3 regions of the Halobacillus sp. ACCC02827 genome follow, and region 3 is predicted to be linked to each of the others. Evidence: riboswitches for the same ligand, from Rfam matches in the RefSeq annotation. Region 3 holds a riboswitch; each other region holds the start of a gene.

Region 1 (6,988 bases), 890 kb from region 3:
ATGTGGTGGACCGCTTGAAAGACGTCATTATATCAGGTGGGGAGAATGTGTACCCCGCGGAAATCGAAAGCGTCCTAACATCTATTCCCGGGATAAAAGAAGCCGGCGTCACAGGACGACGGGATGATACGTGGGGAGAAGTTCCTGTCGCTTTCCTTGTTGGTGATAAAGCGACAGGAGACAAAGAAATCACGGATTATTGTCTGGAGCGTCTTGGGAAATTTAAAGTACCTGCACAGTTTTACTGGGTCGATGAACTTCCCAGAAACGCGTCGAATAAACTGCTTCGCCGAAAGTTATTATCTTTAGTGGAAGAAGGGAATGTATGATGAAGGTCGAAGCTGTACGTATCCGCACCATCGAGCTCCCGTTAAAGAAGCCTTTCATCACTCATCAGGCAAGCATTGATCGGAGGAAGCTTCTCATCGTAGAAGCGGAAGATCCGGAAGGAAGAATCGGCTACGGGGAGGTCACTGCCTTTGAGTCTCCTTTTTACACATCAGAGACGATCGTTACCGCTTTTCACGTACTGAAAGAGTTCCTGATACCTCTTCTATTTGGATTGGAAGAGCAGACACCTGCAGCCTTCGCCGAAGGTGTCCGACCCATTCAAGGCCACCCAATGGCGAAAGCAGGTCTTGAAGGAGCTTTGTGGGATCTTTACGGCAAGAAGGAAAATAAGAGTCTTAAGAAACTGCTCGGCGGCATTCGCGAAAGCGTCAAGGCTGGTGCTGTGCTGAGTCTGACGGATAATCTTCGGGAAGAAGTGGAGGCACTGAAGCTGGAGGGGTACGAACGATACAAGTTAAAGGTGAGGAAAGGCTGCGAGAAAGAAACAATTGAAGCACTTAGAAAGATAGCGCCGGATCTTCCGGTAATGATTGATGCCAACGGTCAATATGGACCGGATGACTTTCACAGACTTCAAGAGATGGATGAATATGGTCTTATGATGATTGAGCAGCCGTTCCAACCCGCCGACTTCTTTTATCATAAAGAACTGCAGGCGACAATGCGGACACCCCTGTGTCTCGATGAATCAATCATGTCTTTTCATGATGCTGTCCAGGGTGTAGAGCTCGAGTCCTGCCGCATCGTGAATGTGAAAATAAGCAGGGTGGGCGGCTTGACCGAAGCAAAGGCAATCCATGATTTCTGCGAGCGTCGGGGAGTACCTGTTTGGTGCGGGGGGATGGTCGAATCCGGTGTATCCAAAGCACACAACCTTGCGCTTGCAACACTTCCTAATTTCACTATCCCGGGTGATTTATCCAGCTCCACACGGTATTTCGAAAGAGATATTGTGCAACCACCAATTATCATGGATCGGGGAGAAATCCGTGTGCCGGAGGGCCCTGGAATTGGAATAGACGTCGACAGGGAATACCTTGAATTCGTTACTAATCACTCTTATGAAGCTAAGGCAACTTAACCACCCCGGGGATTTTCGTAATAACTTCGTCCTTCTTCGACCACAATAAGAATATAAGGAGGGCGAAGGATGGACAGAAACAAGTATTATATCAATATTGGGACAAGGGAAATCTCCCTGAATCATGATGCGAACAACGATGATTTCATCATTTACGCGACAGAGGAAGAAGTGATCGGCCTTCGTGAAATCTTCGATGAAATCAATAATGCGGACAATCGGTCCTTCTATCGAGCGCATATCCCATTCATGCCTTACCATAAAGATGAGGATAATGATGAGACGGATGTGGACATGAAGAAGGCTTTCCAGCGCATTCATGAACTAGGTGATGATCAAACGAAAGATCACATCGTCCAGATGGGCGTGTTGGATCTTTGATGGAAAAAGCCCCTCCGTTAGACTGGAGCGGCTTTTTTGTATGAAATCCTTTGTTTAGAGGAGGATTTCAAAAGGAATAATACAAATAGCAGCAGAGTATCGAAACGCACCGGTTTGTATTTATACATCCTTATGGTACGATTTATACAGGTACCATCAAGAACGTATAACTAGGATTAAAGGCAGTGGAGCAAACATGAAAACATTTTATGATTTTTACCAGAACCCTGTTCGACTATCATTTGAGGATCATCCGTTCTCTGCAACTCCGAAGCATGTTTGGGTCATTTGCCGTTATAAGGACCAATGGCTTTTGACGAGACATAAGGATCGAGGGTTCGAATTTCCCGGAGGAAAAGTCGAAGAGGGCGAAACAGCAGATCAGGCAGCTGTGCGGGAAGTTCAGGAAGAGACAGGTGCGAGAATTAAAGAGTTGACGTATATCGGTCAATACCATGTGGATGGTAAAGGTGGCACGGTCATAAAGAACGTATATTATGCCGTCATATCTGAACTGGCCGATCAGGAACACTATTTTGAAACACACGGCCCTGTCTTATTCCGACATCTCCCAAAGAACATGAGAGTGAATGAGCGCTTCAGCTTTATGATGAAGGATGAAGTCCTTCCGGAATGCATGAAACGTATTCAGCGTCATATCTGAAGAATAAATATCCCCCACGTGACCACGTGGGGGATATTTTATGATGTTCAGCTATGATAGGAAGGTCCTGCTTTCCTAATTGCTTCGCTCGCATAAGTGAATTTCTCAAAGTTCTTATGGAACTTTTCGGCAAGCGCTTTAGCGCTCAGGTCGTAGGCCTCTTTATCTGTCCATGTCTTACGAGGTGACAATACCTCATCAGGGACACCAGGGCAGTGGGTGGGAACGTGTAAACCGAAGAAAGGATCTTTATACGTCTCCGCTGAGCTTAATTCTCCTTCCAACGCAGCGTGGATCATAGCTCTTGTGTAGCTTAACTTGATCCGCTGTCCTTCCCCGTAAGACCCTCCGGACCATCCTGTATTCACTAGATAGACGTCGGTCTGGAATTGATCAATTTTCTCGCCAAGCATTTCTGCATACTTAGATGGAGCCAAGGGAAGGAATGGAGAGCCGAAGCAGGCGGAGAATGTCGCCTGCGGTTCTGTAATTCCCCTTTCTGTACCTGCGAGTTTGCTGGTATATCCGCTCAGGAAGTGGTACATTGCCTGTTCCTTCGTCAACTTACTGATCGGAGGGAGAACGCCTGTAGCATCAGCGGTCAAGAAAATGATCGCATTTGGATGACCAGCTACACTGGGCTGTACAGTGTTGGATATATGTTCAAGCGGATAAGCCGCACGAGTGTTTTCTGTCAAACTTGTGTCGTCATAATCCGGTTCATGTGAGTCTGCGCTTAGTATGACATTCTCCAGAACCGATCCAAAATGAATCGCATCGTAAATTTGTGGTTCCTTTTCTTTAGAAAGGTTGATACACTTGGCGTAGCAACCGCCTTCAATATTGAAGACGCCGTAGTTCGACCACGCATGCTCGTCATCCCCGATCAAACGGCGGGAAGGATCTGCAGAAAGGGTAGTCTTGCCCGTTCCGGATAACCCGAAGAAAAGAGCGACATCGCCTTCTTTACCAACGTTCGCTGAACAGTGCATCGGCAGGATGTTTTTCTCCGGAAGAATATAGTTCATGACGGAGAAAATCGATTTTTTGATTTCCCCGGCATACTCGGTTCCGCCAATTAAGACGATACGGTGTTTGAAGGAAATCATGATGAACGCTTCTGAATTTGTCCCGTCCACTTCAGGATCAGCCTTGAAGGTCGGAGCGGATATAACCGTGAATTCCGCTTCATGATCTGCCACCTCTTCCGTATTTGGACGAATGAACATCTGTTTAGCGAAAAGATTGTGCCACGCAAACTCTGTCACGACTTGGATGGGAAGACGATACCGTGTTTCTGCGCCGGCAAACCCTTTGAAAACAAAGAGTTCTTCCCGCTTCTTTAAATACGTAAGAACTTTGTGGTAAAGCTGAACGAAAGTACTCTCGTCAATCGGCGTATTGATCGTACCCCAATCCACTTTTTGTTCGGACGTGTCGTCTTTGACGATGAATTTGTCTTTTGGTGATCTGCCGGTGTAAGTACCAGTAGTCGCTTGAATTGCACCTTTTTCTGTTAATGTGCCTTCGTTGCGAGAGAGGATCTTCTCCACCAAGTGCGGAACGGAAAGTTGGTGATGGACATTTTCTTGAGCTAGTAATAGGTTAAGTTCAGACATTTGGTTAATGGTACTCATATAAGTCGACCCGCCTTTGTCAAATAATTTAATCATCCTTAAGATGGAATTAGTATAACACATTCATTTTTATAGTCCATACTATTTGGTGAAATTGTTTCCAATATTTTGTGAACAAATATTGGCTTCTTGTTAAAATCCGGATGGTTTATTTCTATCTTATGTTTTTTCCGGTGTGAACGTTTATAAATGGAAAGAAAAGGTGGCGGGTCCTTGGTTTTGTAAGGATCCGTAAAAACCGTACCTGGTCGGGGATACGGGTGGAATCTGATTGACATGTTACATGGTTTTCGATACGATAACGAAGAACGGAAACTCTCTTATCCAGAGTTGGTGGAGGGACAGGCCCTTTGAAACCCAGCAACCGTCATGAGAATGGCATGGTGCTAACCTGAAGCAGGAAGGAACGAATTCCTTCTTGGACGATAAGAGCGAAAGGAAGCAGCCCCTTTCCTCGACATTAGGAAGGGTTTTTTCTTTTTATGGAGAAATATCCGAGCCGGAGGTCATCCGGTATAGATTCCTATATAAAGCTCTAATGGTTGTGGATGAAGCATGAACGAAGGAAACGTTTTTTCGTTTCTGCACATACTGGTAAAGAGTTCCGTCTAATACTTTGTACTTACAGAAGGAGGAGTTTTTCAGAATGCCTGCCAATCGCCGGTTATTCACATCAGAGTCAGTTACAGAAGGTCACCCCGATAAAATATGTGACCAGATTTCTGATGCCATTTTAGACGAAATTTTAAAAAATGACCCGAATGCTCGGGTTGCATGTGAGACAACAGTGACCACGGGACTTGTGCTCGTCTCAGGAGAGATCAGTACAAATACTTATGTAGACATCCCATCCATCGTTCGTCAAACAATTAAAGATATTGGATATACTCGAGCCAAATACGGCTTCGATGCGGATACGTGTGCCGTTCTGACTGCCATCGATGAGCAGTCCCCTGATATTGCAGGCGGAGTGGATGAAGCATTGGAATCCCGCGAGGGCAAGATGAGCGACGATGAGATTGAAGCGATCGGAGCTGGAGATCAGGGCTTAATGTTCGGTTTTGCTAATAATGAAACGAAAGAACTAATGCCTCTTCCTATTTCACTGGCACATAAACTGTCCAAGCGTCTTTCGGATGTCCGTAAAGACGGCACGCTGGATTACCTGCGCCCGGACGGGAAGACACAAGTGACCATCGAGTACGATGAGCTGGATAAACCTGTCCGCGTAGATACCATTGTCATTTCTACACAGCACGCGGAAGAAATTACATTGGAGCAGATTAAGAAAGATCTGCGCGACCATGTGATCGGTCCTGTTGTACCGGCGGAGCTCATTGATGAGCAGACGAAATACTTCATCAATCCGACAGGTCGTTTCGTTATCGGCGGTCCTCAAGGGGATGCCGGCTTGACGGGAAGAAAAATCATTGTGGATACGTATGGCGGATATGCCCGTCACGGCGGAGGTGCTTTCAGCGGGAAAGACGCGACGAAAGTGGACCGCTCTGCTGCTTATGCAGCCCGCTATGTTGCGAAGAACATCGTAGCTGCCGGACTTGCAGACGCTGTGGAAGTGCAGCTTGCGTATGCAATAGGTGTAGCGCAGCCGGTTTCTATTGCCATCAACTCGAATGGTACTGGCAAAGTATCGGAAGAGAAGCTGGTAGAAGCTGTGCGTGATCTGTTCGATCTGCGCCCTGCCGGTATTATCAAGATGCTGGATCTGCGTCGACCTATCTACCGTGATACGGCTGCTTATGGTCATTTCGGCCGCACGGATATTGAGTTCCCTTGGGAGCGGACGGACAAAGCAGAACAATTAAAATCTCGTTTCAATTAAGGACAAAAAAAGTACCCGCAAGGGTACTTTTTTGTTTTTAATCTTTTTCTTGCTGCTGTTTATAATAGTTTCCTTTCTCTATGTAAGTGGTTCTTATCCTTTCCAACTCTTGATAGTCATGCTCGTTCAGTTCCCGAACTACTTTCGCGGGCCGGCCGAAAGCGAGCGTCCTTGGAGGGATAACTTTTCCCGGCGGGACGAGGCTCCCAGCGCCGATGAAAGCTTCTTCTCCAATTATCGCTCCATCGAGTATGAGGGACCCCATACCGATCAGCGCGTTTTTCTTAATGTGTGCGGAATGCAGGGTCACTTGATGACCGACCGTCACGCCATCTTCAAGGATCAGTGGTTGACCCGGGCTTTGATGAAGCATACTGAGATCCTGTACATTTGTATTCCTGCCGATATGTACCGGAGCTACATCCCCGCGGATGACGGTTTTAAACCAGATGCTTGCTCCTTCATCGATAAAAACATCTCCTGTAATAACGGCATCATCAGCGATGTAAGCCGTCGGGTGTATAGACGGGCGCTTTCCTTTATATTCGCAAATCATAGTAAACCCCCTTATAATATTAGTTAAGGATAGTATAGCAGATGGAACGGGGGATAGACTGTGAATAAAAAGCAATCTCCAGCATCAGACGGCACTATCATTATCGTCCACGGAGCATTTGAACATGGTGGAAGATATGAGCGGTTGGCGGATCGGCTTCATAAAGATGGTTTCGATGTTATATACGGCGATCTGCCTGGCCAGGGAAATTCACCCGGAAGGAAAGGTCATATCCATTCCTTTGAGGAGTACATAAAGACAGTAGAGGGCTGGATCGGGGAAGCGGATCCCGATAAAAAAATATTTCTGCTCGGTCATAGTATGGGTGGTCTTGTAACGGTGCGGGTAATGGAACAGCTGCAACAGAAAATGGATGGTATCATCCTCTCGTCTCCTGCATTGGCTATTAAAGGCAGTGTAAGTGCGCCTGTGGAATGGTTGTCCTACCTATTGAATATCATAGCGCCCTCTTTAC
Region 2 (6,988 bases), 1.4 Mb from region 3:
TCGGCAGGGTCGTCATAAATCATCGGCTCTATTCCAGAGACGGCGTGCGGATGGGAATCCTTTCGTTCTCTCGGTTGATACGGTCGTACGGCATCGGCAATGGCCCGGATATGGTCCGGGGTTGTTCCGCAGCATCCACCGACAAGGTTCAGCCAGCCTTTTTCGGCGAAACCAGCGACCTTTTGGGCGAGTGATTCAGGCGTTTCGTGATAATTCCCTTCTTCATCGGGAAGCCCTGCATTCGGATAACAGCTTACCGCAGAAGTAGCAAGATCAGACAGAGACCGCAGATGATCACGCATGAATTCCGGACCGGTCGCACAATTGAGTCCGACGACGACAGGGTTCATATGCTCAAGGGAGAGATAAAATGCCTCGATGCTCTGCCCGGCAAGGGTGGTTCCCATCGGTTCAATCGTTCCGGAAATCAGAAGAGGAAGTTTCGTATTCGTAGCTTCACTTGCTTTCGTTATGCCGACGAATGCGGCTTTGACGTTGAGCATATCCTGAGACGTTTCTAAAAGCAGGAGGTCGACGCCGCCTTTGATAAGTCCTCGCGCCTGCTCCTCATATCCTTTGGCAAGCGCATCGAAAGTAGTGCCTCCCGTGACGGAGAGTGTCTTCGTCGTGGGTCCCATTGCGCCTGCAACAAATCGGGGACTGGTTTCCGATGAGAAGCGGTCGACAGCTTTCCTCGCAATTTTTGCGGCGGCGATATTTATTTCTTCAGCCAGATGCCCCAGATCATACTCATCAAGAACGAGGTCAGTCGCTCCGAAAGTGTTCGTCTCGATGATATCGGCACCAGCCTCCAAGTATTGGGTGTGAATCTTCTCCAACAGATCAGGGTACGTCAAATTCAAGTATTCATTGCAGCCCTCGTAGGCCTCTCCGCCAAAGTCTTCTGCGGATAAATCAGCATCTTGAATCATTGTGCCCATGGCTCCATCAAGAATCAGGATGCGTTTCTCCAACTGTTGTTCAAACCAAGTGGATGCCATCAGTGACCTTCCTTTCCCGTTGTGCGGTCTTTTCTTTAATGTAATTCGTTAATTCTACAGTCATTTCGTAGCGCAGAAATGGAGTAATTAAATAAATGCCGTTAAACAAATCCATAGCGGTGTCTATTAATGATTTTGCAATGCTGATGCCTTCGGCCTGAGCTTGTGTTTTGTCGGTTCCTGCTTGTTCCATTCTCGCAAGAATTTCAGGAGAAAGCTGAATTCCAGGCACTTCATTATGAAGGAATTCGGCATTCCGGGCGCTTGTTAACGGCATGATACCGATGTAGATGGGAGCTTCAATATGTTTCGTTGCTTCATAAACTTCTACGATCTGCTTATGATTGAATACAGGCTGGCTGATGAAGTAGTCTGCACCGTATTTCATTTTCTTTTCCATTCTTCCGACTGCCCTGTTCAAGTTCCGTACGTTCGGGTTGAAGGCTGCAGCGACAGAGAAGGAAGTACGTTCTCCAAGAGACTTACCAGAAAAGGAGATCCCTTTGTTGAGCTGCTTGATGTAATGGATCAAGTCGAAGGACGATAAATCATAGACCGATGTTGCACCAGGGAAATCGCCGATTTTCGTAGGATCGCCTGTCACAGCAAGCAACTGCTGAATGCCGAGCGTATGCAGACCCATTAAGTGGGACTGGAGGCCGATCAGGTTCCGATCCCGGCAGGCGATATGGACGAGCGGATCAACGCCGTACTTGGTTTTGATAATCGATGCCATCGTGTCATTGCTGATCCTCGGTGATGCAAGGGAATTGTCAGCAAGCGTAATGGAGTCAACACCCGCATCCTGAAGCGCTTTTGCTCCTTCAAGGAACTTATCCGTGTTCAGTTTCTTAGGAGGATCGAGCTCGACAATGATGGACCTTCCTCTTTTGGCGCGTTCATGTAAATGCTCCAAGTTCTTTTCCGGTGAGGACAAGGATACACCGTGCCCTTGTTTAACAGGAACTTCCTTCTTTCGAATCGGCTCTTTCCCTTTTACTGCAGCTGCAATCGCCTCGATATGTTCAGGGGTTGTTCCGCAGCACCCTCCGATCAAACGGGCTCCTTGTTGGTAGAGGGACTTTGCGCTTTTCTCAAAGTAATTCGGATCGGTCGCATAGACCAATCTTCCATCCTGGAAAGCAGGGAGACTAGCGTTCGGGTAGGCGGACAGGACGGCCTTATCGGGAAGGGGAACGTCTTCCAAAGATTGAATCATGTGATAAGGACCGAGGCGGCAGTTCACCCCGATAATGTCAGCTCCCTGCTGTTCTAATTGCTGAAGGGCGTCGGATAAGGAGGTGCCTTCTTGGAGAACGCCGGCTTCATGCATGGACACCTGCGCAATAATAGGCAGATCGGTTTCTTTTCGTGCAATCTCCAGCACTGCCTTCAACTCTTCCAAGTCGTAATACGTCTCCAGGAGAAGGCCGTCCACTTCTTCAAACAATAAACAATAAAGCTGTTCGCGGAAGCTGCGTTTGATTTCTTCCAGGCTGAAGCTCTGCTTCTGGACACCACGTATGCCGCCGATCGTTCCGACCACATAGGTTCCTTCATGAGCCGCTTGTTTTGCAAGTCGTACGGCAGCAGTGTTAATCTCTTTTACTTGTTCCTGCAGCCCGTAGCGTGTCAGTTTAATATAGTTTGCTCCATAGGTATTTGTCTGAATAACATCTGCACCGGCATTCACATAGGCGCGGTGAACGTTTAGAACTTCTTCAGAATGAGAGAGGTTCAGTTCTTCGAAGCAGCGATCAATACCATAGGAGTAGAGGAGGGTGCCCATAGCACCATCACCGATCAATGTTTTGTTCTGTAATGCTTCACGTAAGTTCATGGCTCGGCCTCCCATTCGTAGTAAATGCATATGGTTGAATCTGTTTGAGTGCTTGATAGAAATCAGCCAGCAGCTCTTCCGGGTTTTCCAATCCGACGGATAGGCGGAGCAGTCCATCGGTGATGCCGCGCTTTTCCCGTTCTGCTTTCGGCATGGCAGCATGAGACATGCGTGCAGGATAGGAGAGAATTGATTCTACTGCTCCGAGGCTCACCGCAAAGACAGGGATTTGTACCGCTTTGGTGAATTGTCGGACCGCATCTTCATCTCTTAATCGAAAAGAAAGTACCGCTCCCGCACCATCCGCTTGGTAGGAGTGGGTGGAACTGCCCGGATGACAGGAGAACCCTGGATAGTACACTTCTTCAATCAACGGATGCTTCTGCAGCTGCTCTGCAATTAGTTCCGCCGAGCGGGAAGACTGGGTGAGTCGTGTGTGCAGCGTCTTAAGGCCGCGAAGCACGAGCCAACAATCGTGTGCGCCCAAGATCGATCCGAATGAATTCTGCAAAAATCCTAAACGTTCAGCAATTTCAGGGCAGCCGGTAACAGCGAGACCAGCTACGACGTCACTGTGGCCTGCAATAAATTTTGTAGCGCTGTGAAGGACAAGATCGGCACCTAATTCTAACGGCCGCTGGAGGGCCGGTGTCATGAAGGTGTTGTCTACAAACGTCCAACATTCATTGGCTTTTGCGAGCTTCGTTACCGCCTGTATATCAGTGATCTTTAAGGTGGGATTGGATGGTGTCTCAATATAAAGAACCTTCGTGTTCGGTTGGATGGCTCGTGCCACTGCATCCAAGTCTGTCATATCGACAAATGTGTGATCGATCCCAAATCGATCGAGCACGTTGGTGACCATGCGGAACGTACCCCCGTACACATCTTCTGTAATGACGATGTGATCCCCTTGCGATAAAAGCATGAAAGAGGTGGAAATAGCGGCCATGCCGGATGCGAAGGCGAAGCCGTTGGTGCCGCTCTCCAGCCCGGCGATCGTGTCTTCCAAGGCTTTTCGTGTCGGATTGCCGGAACGACTGTAATCATAGTCGCCCGGTTGATCGAAATCCTGCTGGTGGAACGTGGATGCTTGGTTAATTGGAACACTGACGGCACCTGTCTGCGGATCAAATTTATAATCGCTGTGCAGTAGACGGGTTTGAATGGAATGGTCGGTCATTGTACAATCTCCTCCTTCAGTAAGCTGCTCAAGGTCTGTTCCAAATCTTCCAGTAAATCATCGATGTGCTCAATTCCTACAGAGAACCGAAGCAGACGGTTGCATACTCCGTATCCCGTGCGGATTTCTTCCGGTATATCCGCATGCGTTTGTGTAGCCGGATACGTAATAAAGCTTTCAACCCCCCCGAGACTTTCTGCAAAACATATCAAGTTCAGGCTGCGCAGAAACGGGTCGATCCACTGCTCATGCTGCAGACGGAAAGAAATCATTCCGCCTCGCCCCGGATAGAAGACGTCTGTTACCGCCGGATGCTCTTTTAAATAATCCACAACAGCTTTCGCGTTTGTTTCATGCTGCCTCATTCGCAGCGGAAGGGTCTTCATTCCGCGCATAAGCAGCCACGAATCAAGTGGGGAAAGGACGGCGCCGGATGTATTCTGATGGAACTCCAGCGTTTCATTGACCTGTTTTCCTTTACTGACAAGAATACCTGCAAGTACGTCGTTGTGACCCGCTAGATATTTGGTTGCGCTGTGGATGACGACATCCGCCCCTTCTTCCAGCGGTTTTTGCAGGACGGGAGTATAGAGCGTGTTATCGACAAGCAAAAGCAGGTCGTGTGCTTTTGCCAGTTTAGATACCTCTCGGATATCTGTCGTATGCATTAGTGGATTTGTCGGTGTTTCAATGTAAATCGCTTTGGTCTGATCGTTGATGTAAGCAGTCAAATTATCCAGCTCTTTGCTGTCACAGTAGTGGAAATTCAGGCCGTAGCGTTCTTTCATATGCTCGAAGAGTCGGTATGTCCCGCCGTATAGATCTTCTGAAACGATAATTTCGTCCCCTTGCTTAAATAGAGAAAGGGCCGTTTGGATGGCAGCCATTCCGGAACTGAAGGCGAACCCGGCTTCGCCGCCTTCGATATCAGCAATGGACTTCTCCAGAGCCTGCCTGGTCGGGTTTCCTGTCCGGGTATAATCGAAGCCTGTGGATTCCCCTAAGCCGGGATGACGGTATGCGGTAGAGAAATAAACAGGGGGATTTATCGCGCCTGTGGGCTCTTCTTTCTGGTTTCCAGTTTGGACGAATTTAGTATCAGTGTGCGGACACATGTGAACATTCCTCATTTCTAGTAATCTTGTATATAAATAAAAAAAGCCTTCTTAGATAAGAAGACTTTGACGTTTCCGTTCTTCTTCTTATCTTCCAAGTTGAATAGACAACTTGCTGGAGTTAGCACCTTTCTGGTTAGACCAGGGGTTGCTGAGGCTTCACAGGGCCAGTCCCTCTGCCTCTCTTGATAAGAGATTCAATTGTATAAATGTAAATGTTGTTGACTACTTTACACTACTCAGAAACTTTTGACAATATACCTTGTAGAAATTTTTTACTTTTATCCGTATTTTTCTTGGTGTCTCTTTTTTTGCTTCAGATACTCTTCATCTTCACGCACCAGCTTCCATTTTTCTTCAAAGATGCGTGCCGATTCCGCTTTTTCTTCATCGATCTGCCGTTCGTTCACCTTACCGTCATCGCCGTACTTTTTTCCGCCTTTATAATTGGCGTATCGTCTGGAGCGTGTGTATCCCATCTGGAGGAATTTACGGGCCATATCCATACCTACAATATCTTCTGCTTTCTTATATTCAAGGAATTGCTCATATATCTTCTCGGAAGATTCTTTAGCAATTTCCGGTGTTTTGAATCGCCAATTCGGCAGGATCTCACTCTTGTAAGGCTCGACAAGGAGGACCCCCTGCTCTCCTTTACCGACCCGGTACTTTTCCGGGTTTTCTTTGAAATTGATATGGTCGAAATCAAGATCGTAGTCAAACGCCATTATGTTCCTCCTCTGCATCTGTATTTTCCACCCCGAACATATTTAAGCCGAGATCTTTGGACAATTTTTTGATTAAGGCTCCGCCGGCTGTGCTGTTCCCCTTCTTATCAATGGCAGGCCCGACGACACCGATTCCCATCCGGCCGGGGACGGAACCGATGATGCTGCCGGATACACCGCTTTTGCAGGGGAACCCTGCTTCTACTGCATAGTGGCCGGATGAATTGTACATGCCGGAAGTCATCATGATCGCCTTCACAGTCCGAAGATGGTGGGGTGGGATCAGCCGCTCTCCGCTTGCGGGGTCTTCGCCGCCTTTTGCCAGAAAGAGTCCTACCTTCGCGAAGTCTGTACAGCACATCATGACTGCATTCATTCGGAAGTAAAGGTCGAGTGCTTCTTCTACATCTGTCACGAGTGTCCCGTTGCTTTGCATAAAGTATGCGAGAGATCGGTTTCTTGCTCCGTTGCCTATTTCTGCTTCGTAGACTTCTTCACTCATCTCCAGCTGATCATTACTTGTGATGCGGCGAAGGAAAGTAAGGTACCGGTCGAAGCGGGTTTCCGTATTCTGCCCCTTAATGAGAGAGGCGACAGCAATAGCTCCTGCGTTGATCATAGGATTAAACGGTTTGTGGGTCACATGTGATTCCAGTTGACTGATCGAGTTGAAGAAATCACCCATCGGTTCCATTCCTACGGTTTGGAAGACGCGGTCTTTCCCGAAATCCTGGAGGGCAAGCATGAGGCCGATGATTTTGGAAGTGCTCTGCATAGGAATGTGCTGATTGTCTCCACCGGCGGAATAGGACTCCCCGTGTGTTGTGAGGATGGAAACACTTAAGTGATCTTTGATTGTTTCATCGAAATGAGGAATGGTCATATTGACATTTCCATGGGAAGCGTACGGTTTGCTGTCTTCGATTGCTTCCTCTAAGTATTGATTGGTCAACTTCTTCATAGTTTCACCTCTCTTTGTCTCTATGTACCCCGTACGGTCCTAAGGATAACGATATAAAAAAGAACGGCAGCTTAAGCTGCCGCTCTTCTATTCCTGTTTCAAGTAACGGCGGTCTTTCAGGAACAAGCGCCAGAACAGGATGAAAGCAGGAATCAGAATT
Region 3 (6,988 bases):
CGTGGAGCACCTGCTTCCCTTGAATCGGATAGACAGAGGCACGGCCGCCTAAATTTTCTATAAGAGAAGTAATGGCTTCCGACCTTCGATCCGCTGCCACACCTATGTGTTTATTCGTTAATCCTGACACGTCCCTCCCCCTTTCCTATAGCTATGTATATCATCAAGCACCCGCTTTTGCGCTTCTGTATCGTGGTAGTCCTCCTTGAGGATTTCTCTTAAAAAATCATGCTGTGTTTCTTTGTTCATACTGCTTTCTTTAAGCAGCGTACGGCAGTGATGTAAGAAGTCAACATACTCCCCATAGCCTTCGCCGTATTCGCTTTCCAGGCGTTGTTTTAATTTGGAGGCAAGCATCGGACTCGCTCCGTCGGTTGATACGGATATTGTCAACCTCCCGCGTTTAAGGAACCCCGGAAAGTGTACATTCCCCCCGCTGCCACCATCCACTCTGTTGATCAGTGGTATCCTTTCACTTAAAGCAGCAATACGGTCATTCTCTTTTTGGTCGCTTGTAGCAATGATCAGGAGGTCCGTTCCTTTGCTGTCGGAACTAGTGAACGTTCGACGGTAACAAGTAATCTCCCCACTCTTCTCCAACAGGGAAAGCTCGGGATGGAGGGAAGGGCTGACAACGATTATTTCTGCGCGGCAGGTCATCAGCGTTTTCACCCGCTTAAGCGCGACGCGCCCACCGCCGGCAACGACGACTCTCCGCCCTTTCCATTCCACCATCATAGGTAAGTGACTGTTCACAGGAAGTCTCCTCTCAAGGTGTCTTCATTCCCACCAGCGTTTCTTTCACACGATCCGCCATCGCTTCGATCATATGAGGATGGTCATTCAAATGTCCGGAAATCTTCACCGCATATCCTTGTTCCGCAGCCTTTTGCACCTTAGCTTCCATAGAACGGAGAAGTACTCCGGTAAACCACAGGTACGGGACGACGACGGTAGGCTTACCCGATTCCAACACTGCATGAAAAGCCTCATCGTAGCTTGGAGTGATTGCGGCAAGGTAACAAACATGAACACTGTCCGCACCCGCTTTGCTCCGCAAACGCTCTCCAATAAATTCCATTGCCGTTCTTGTTGATGGATGTCTGCTGCCCCTTCCAACGAGAAGGATATTAGGAGTTTGATTCCCTGCAACAATGTCCCTTACTCGATCAACAAGGACGTCAATAATACGCTCCTGTACTCCAAGGGGTTCCCCGTAATGCAGTTCAACACCAGGAAAGCGCAGCTTCGCCTTATCAAGCTCCTCCGGTATATCTTCAAAATAATGCCCCGCGCTCAGAAGCAGTACCGGTAAAACGGCGATTCTCGTCGCACCCTTCTTGACAAGACGGTGGATTCCTTCCTCAATGTCTGGTTCGGCTAATTCAAGAAAACATCGTTCGAAAAGGGGAATGCCGATCTCTTCCTGGACTTTACTCAAAAAATCAAGCGCCTGCTCTGTTGCTTCTTTCTTTCTGCTTCCATGACTGACATAGAGAACTGCGTCCATCTTTCTCCCCCTTTCATTCAGCCGACAATCGATTTTGCGATGTCCACCTGGTCCTCCTGCTGTATCGATTCAAACCACTGCAGCTGCTCACGCAATTTCACAACTTCACCAACGACGATCATCGCCGGGTTCTTCATATCTGCAGCTTTAGCAACGATATCCTCAAGCGTCCCGGTAACGGTTTCCTGCTGTTCCGTCGTGCCCCATCGAACGAGAGCGACAGGAGTATCGAGCCCTCTGCCATGTTTCACGAGTTTTCCGCAGATATCCGGCAGCTTCTTCACACCCATGTATATACAAAGAGTGTCCATACTTTTCGCTACGTGTTCCCAATAAGCATCCTCTTCAATGCCAAGCTTACTTACCCCGGAGATGAAGGCTACGGAAGAACTGTATTCCCGATGGGTGACAGGTATGCCTGCATAAGCGGGAGCCGCGATACCGGAGGTAATTCCGGGAACAATTTCAAAAGCGATCTGGCGTCGGGAAAGTTCTTCCGCCTCTTCTCCACCGCGCCCGAATACGAACGGATCGCCGCCTTTCAATCGAGTGACTGTTTTGCCCTGAAGCGCATATTTACACAAAAGATGATTGATTGTTGATTGTGTCAAGGCGTGATGATCCGGCCGTTTCCCACAGAATATAAGCTCCGCATGATCCGGGGCTTCATCGAGTAATTCTTGATTGATGAGCCGGTCATACAGAATAACGTCCGCCTGCTGGATTGCTTTCAGCCCTTTGACCGTAATCAAATCATAATCACCTGGTCCTGCTCCGACAATATAAACCTTAGCCATCTATGATGCTCCCTTCGGTATCCACCCTTTTTCTTCCAAAACCTGCAACAGCTGTTCGGCACATGCTTCGATATCATATTGATGAGAGGAAACAACAGCTTCCGGTGTTTCGGGGGCTTCATATGGAGAATCGATTCCAGTAAAGCCTTTGATCTCTCCGGAGCGGGCTTTTTTATAAAGCCCTTTAGGATCACGTGCTTCACAAGCTTCCAATGGACACTCAACATAAACCTCAAGGAAGTCCCCTTCTGGAATTGATGCGCGCACCTGCTCCCTGTCACTCTTGAACGGAGAGATAAATGCTGTCAGTACAATCGTCCCACTATCAGCAAACAACTTTGCGACTTCCCCAATCCTTCGAATATTTTCCGTACGATCCGCTTCAGAAAAACCGAGATCCGCATTCAATCCGTGACGGATGTTGTCGCCATCAAGCAGATACGTATGAACACCACGCTCATGCAGGAGATGGTTCAGCTGATTGGCGATGCTGGACTTGCCGGAACCGGAAAGTCCCGTGAACCAGAGGACACCACTGTGGTGTCCATTCTTCTTCCGGTAGGATTCCTGACTTACAGATGCTTCGTGCCAAGTAAGATTCCGTTCCATTCCCTTCACCCCTTTACGTCTGCAGCTTTCGCCTGCAGCCCTTCAATCAGAACTTCTACAACTTCCGGGCGGCTGAATGTCTTCGGCGGTTTCTCCCCGCTCCGTAACAGCTCACGGACTTTGGTTCCGGAAAGGATGACGTGATTTTCCTTATCGTGCGGGCACGTCTTGTGAGAGGCCATCGCTTCACATGCCTTACAATAAAAACTGTGTTCAAAGAACATCGGAGTAATATCAAGTTCGCCTTCGCCGTAGTGTGAGAATATCTTCTGTGCGTCATACGTTCCGTAGTAGTCGCCTACTCCAGCGTGGTCACGGCCGACGATGAAATGAGAGCAGCCGAAGTTTTTACGGACGATGGCATGGAAGATCGCTTCCCTTGGACCTGCGTAGCGCATGGCTGCACGGAAAACGGCCAGGGTCACGCGGTCCTTCGGATAGTAATGATCAAGCAGTACCTGGTAGCTCTTCATCCGAACATCACTTGGTATGTCATCGCTCTTCGTCTCGCCCACCAACGGGTTCAGGAATAAACCGTCAACCGTCTCCAAGGCCGCTTTTTGAATATATTCGTGGGCGCGGTGGACAGGGTTCCTTGTTTGGAAACCGACAACCTTCCTCCATCCGTTCTTTTCGAAAAGTGCTCTCGTTTCTTTCGGATCGAGGTAAAACTCTTCTCCGTGTTCTTTTGCTGACGAAGCAAAAACCTGGATAGTACCGGATACATAATAGTCGGGGCGTTCAAACAACTTTTTGACACCCGGGTGAGCAAGGTCCGTAGTTAAATATACTTTTTGCGCTTCTTTTTCTTTGTCAGGTTTGAAGATGTCTTCGATCTCAATCACACCGTACACCGTTCCATCATGGATAAGCTTGGCTTCTTTTCCTAACGATTCTGCCTTCTCTTGACTTACAGGCAGCGTAATCGGAATGCTCCAGGGTGTCCCGTCTTTCAAACGCATCGTATCGACGACGGATTCATAGTCTTCCTTGTTCAGGAACCCTTCCAGCGGACTGTATGCTCCGTTACCGATCAGCTCCACGTCACTGAGAGCCATTCCATCCAGTTCGATACTGTCCTTCGGTAAATCCTCCGGTGTTTCGTTCCATCTATTGATTAACTTCCCTCCATGGGGTTTAATGACTGCCATTTCATACATCCTCCTATTAGTTCGTTTCGATTAATTCGTTTCTGATGGGCCCGGGGTGTGAAGACCACACTCCGTTTTATTAAATCCTTTCCAGCGGCCGGAGCGGTCGTCGCCGACGGCCTGGGATGTACAAGGAATACATCCTACACTTGGATAGTTTTGGTCATGCAAAGCATTGTAATCCAAGCTATTTAGTCGGATATAATGCCATACGTCGTCCCAAGTCCAATGTATCAGTGGACAAACTTTCACGGACTTAAACCGTTCATCTTTGTTGATGAAATCCGTCTTCGCTCTGCTCGGGGACTGTTCTCTGCGCAGGCCGGAAAGCCAGGCAACCGCACCGGACAGTGCCTCTTCCAACGGTTTGATCTTCCGGATGTAACAACACTGGTCCGGCTGTCTCTTCCACAAAGCGGAACCATGCTCTTCTGCCTGTTCTTCCACTGTAAGCTCCGGTAATTTCATATGAATATGAAGCGCCGGATACCGCTTCTTCACTTTATCAATCAAATCGTAGGTTTCCTGGAAGTGAAGACCTGTGTCGAGAAAAACGACATCCGCATCCGGTTTGACCTGCGAAATCAGATCGATGAGTACCATTCCTTCTGCGCCGAAGCTGCACGCATAAACCACGTCAGAACCATACTGGTCGTATGCCCATTGAATGACCTTTCTCGCGCCTTTCGTATCATCCTCTGGCTGATCATTTTTGAATGGATCACCGGAAAAATGCTGGTACGTAAGTAAGTTTCCCATACACTCGCCTGCCTTTCTCCAAATAAAAACGCCCCTCTTCCGGAAAAGAAGAAGGGCGTCTGAAAGTAAGATACGTCCTTCTTATCTTTCCAAATGCTTTCAGCATCTGCTGGAATTGGCACAGCGTCTAACTTTAACGGTTAGACCCGTTGCCGAGGCTTCGATGGGCCAGTCCCTCCACCTCTCTAGATAAGAAAAATTAGTCGGTTGGATATTTCAAAAAAACTAATTGATTCAAATAGTAGGCTTCTTTCTAAGATATGTCAACAGGTTTTTTAAAAATTACAACTTTTCTGTTTTTAATATTGACAATGGTCCCCCTCTGCTTTAATTTGGTAAGTAATCAAAGCAAGATACTATATCCTTATGAAGAGCCGGGGGAGGAAACTGGTCCAACGATCCCGCAGCAACCTTTTAAAGGTGCTCCATCCAGCAGACATTGTCTGAAAGATAAGGAGAGGAACGAAAGCCTCTTCTGTGTGAAGGTTTTTTTTATTTTTGTAGAAAACCTCTTCACACATAAAACCAAGTATTCTCATATGATTAATCATACACCATATGGGAGCTGGAATTAAAGGGTAAAAGGAGAGGTTGGATTGAATAAATTAATTGTTTTCGCATTAGTGGGATTTTTTGCTCAGTTAGTCGATGGTGCTCTCGGCATGGGCTTCGGATTGACTTCCTCAACGATTCTGCTTGCCTATGGACTTGCTCCGGCAGTAGCTTCTGCATCCATTCATATGGCTCAAGTGGCAACGACGGCCGCTTCCGGCTTCTCTCACTATAAATTCGGGAATGTCGATAAGCGTCTCGTCGTTATTCTGGCTGTTCCCGGTGCCATCAGCGCTTTTCTCGGTGCAGCTGTGTTAAGCTGGGTTCCAGGAGAAATTATCCGACCCTACATATCACTCTTCCTCCTCGTATTAGGAATCTATATCATCATTCGTTTCCTTACCATGGGACAGAAGCGGCGCCAGGAGAAGCGGCCTTTCAAAAAGAGCTTTTTGTTTCCACTTGGATTTATCGGAGGTTTTCTTGATGCAGTCGGCGGCGGCGGGTGGGGACCAGTGAATACGCCCGTTCTCCTGGCAAGACAGAAGCTTGAACCCCGAAAAGTGATTGGAACGGTAGATACCAGCGAATTCATCGTCACTGTTTCTGCGACCCTCGGGTTTCTTATCTTTCTTGGCTGGGAGCAATTCAGCTGGCTGCTCGTATCTGCGTTTGTGATCGGCGGGGTTATTGCGGCCCCCCTTGCTGCCTGGCTTGTGAAAATAATGCCGTCTCTCGTATTAGGTGTCCTCGCCGGTGGATTCATCGTTTTGACAAATATCCGAACGCTTTTGAATACAGTAGAGCTTGGAGACACCTCCATCGCCATTATTTACACGGCTTTAGTCCTTGCCTATATCTGCATGGTTCTCTTGTCCATCCGCAGAAACTTCCGGCTTAAGCCGGCAACCAGGTAGCAGGAACAGTGTTGTCCTGAGCAGCACGCTTTTATGATAATATAAAAAAAGAGATCAGAGCTGTATGCTCTGATCTCTTTTTCTATATTTTATTCAATAGAGAAGATATAGGAATAAATCGGCTGTCCACCTGTGTGAACTTCCACTTCCAAATCTTCGAACGTATCTTCAATATACGCTTCCAACTGACCAATTTCATCTTCTTCAACTTCTTCACCAGTAAGAATGGTCAGGATTTCATCTTCATCCTCATCGATCATCTCGCGAAGCAGAGCCTTCGCTGCCTCTAACGCTTCTTTTGCCGTTGTTTGTATTTTACTTTCCGCGATCCCCATAAAATGGCCTTTTTCAATGGCTAGTCCATCGATCTGGGTATCCCGTACCGCATACGTAACCTGTCCGGTTTTCACTTCGGACATCAGCTGGCTCATTTCCTCTTTATTCGTGTCAAGATCCGCTTCCGGATTAAATCCTAGAAGAGCACTCATTCCCTGCGGAATGGTCTTCGTCGGAATAACGGCTACTTCCACATCAGCAAGCTCGGCCGCCTGTTCCGCCGCCATCACAATATTCTTATTGTTCGGGAGAATGAGCACACGGTCTGCATGGGCTTCCTTGATCGCTTCCGACAGATCCTGGGTACTAGGGTTCATCGTTTGTCCACCTTGGATGACAACTGTCGCGCCGAGGCTT

Evidence for each region. A riboswitch is a leader RNA that binds a small molecule or an ion and turns the genes downstream of it on or off. The one in region 3 is predicted to bind S-adenosylmethionine.
Region 1: another riboswitch for S-adenosylmethionine. It lies ahead of metK (methionine adenosyltransferase); the one in region 3 lies ahead of QRD89_RS08760 (phosphoadenylyl-sulfate reductase).
Region 2: another riboswitch for S-adenosylmethionine. It lies ahead of QRD89_RS01350 (methionine biosynthesis PLP-dependent protein); the one in region 3 lies ahead of QRD89_RS08760 (phosphoadenylyl-sulfate reductase).

Annotation. Positions count from the first base shown of each region.
Region 1 is NZ_CP128168.1:2,525,298-2,532,285, reverse strand. Features, by position in the region: gene QRD89_RS13420 (o-succinylbenzoate--CoA ligase) at 1-329, shown strand, start outside; gene menC (o-succinylbenzoate synthase) at 326-1,432, shown strand; gene QRD89_RS13410 (hypothetical protein) at 1,502-1,813, shown strand; gene ytkD (RNA deprotection pyrophosphohydrolase) at 2,010-2,477, shown strand; gene pckA (phosphoenolpyruvate carboxykinase (ATP)) at 2,525-4,114, opposite strand; SAM riboswitch class I at 4,432-4,546, shown strand; gene metK (methionine adenosyltransferase) at 4,761-5,957, shown strand; gene QRD89_RS13390 (gamma carbonic anhydrase) at 5,995-6,513, opposite strand; gene QRD89_RS13385 (alpha/beta hydrolase) at 6,574-6,988, shown strand, end outside.
Region 2 is NZ_CP128168.1:236,872-243,859, forward strand. Features, by position in the region: gene metH (methionine synthase) at 1-1,001, opposite strand, end outside; gene QRD89_RS01340 (bifunctional homocysteine S-methyltransferase/methylenetetrahydrofolate reductase) at 982-2,841, opposite strand; gene metC (cystathionine beta-lyase) at 2,828-4,024, opposite strand; gene QRD89_RS01350 (methionine biosynthesis PLP-dependent protein) at 4,021-5,139, opposite strand; SAM riboswitch class I at 5,224-5,334, opposite strand; gene QRD89_RS01355 (DUF4385 domain-containing protein) at 5,421-5,867, opposite strand; gene glsA (glutaminase A) at 5,857-6,828, opposite strand; gene QRD89_RS01365 (cytochrome d ubiquinol oxidase subunit II) at 6,916-6,988, opposite strand, start outside.
Region 3 is NZ_CP128168.1:1,636,739-1,643,726, reverse strand. Features, by position in the region: gene QRD89_RS08790 (uroporphyrinogen-III synthase) at 1-130, opposite strand, end outside; gene QRD89_RS08785 (NAD(P)-dependent oxidoreductase) at 118-756, opposite strand; gene QRD89_RS08780 (sirohydrochlorin chelatase) at 770-1,510, opposite strand; gene cobA (uroporphyrinogen-III C-methyltransferase) at 1,528-2,307, opposite strand; gene cysC (adenylyl-sulfate kinase) at 2,308-2,916, opposite strand; gene sat (sulfate adenylyltransferase) at 2,922-4,067, opposite strand; gene QRD89_RS08760 (phosphoadenylyl-sulfate reductase) at 4,098-4,826, opposite strand; SAM riboswitch class I at 4,905-5,022, opposite strand; SAM riboswitch class I at 5,188-5,283, shown strand; gene QRD89_RS08755 (sulfite exporter TauE/SafE family protein) at 5,423-6,295, shown strand; gene QRD89_RS08750 (DAK2 domain-containing protein) at 6,385-6,988, opposite strand, start outside.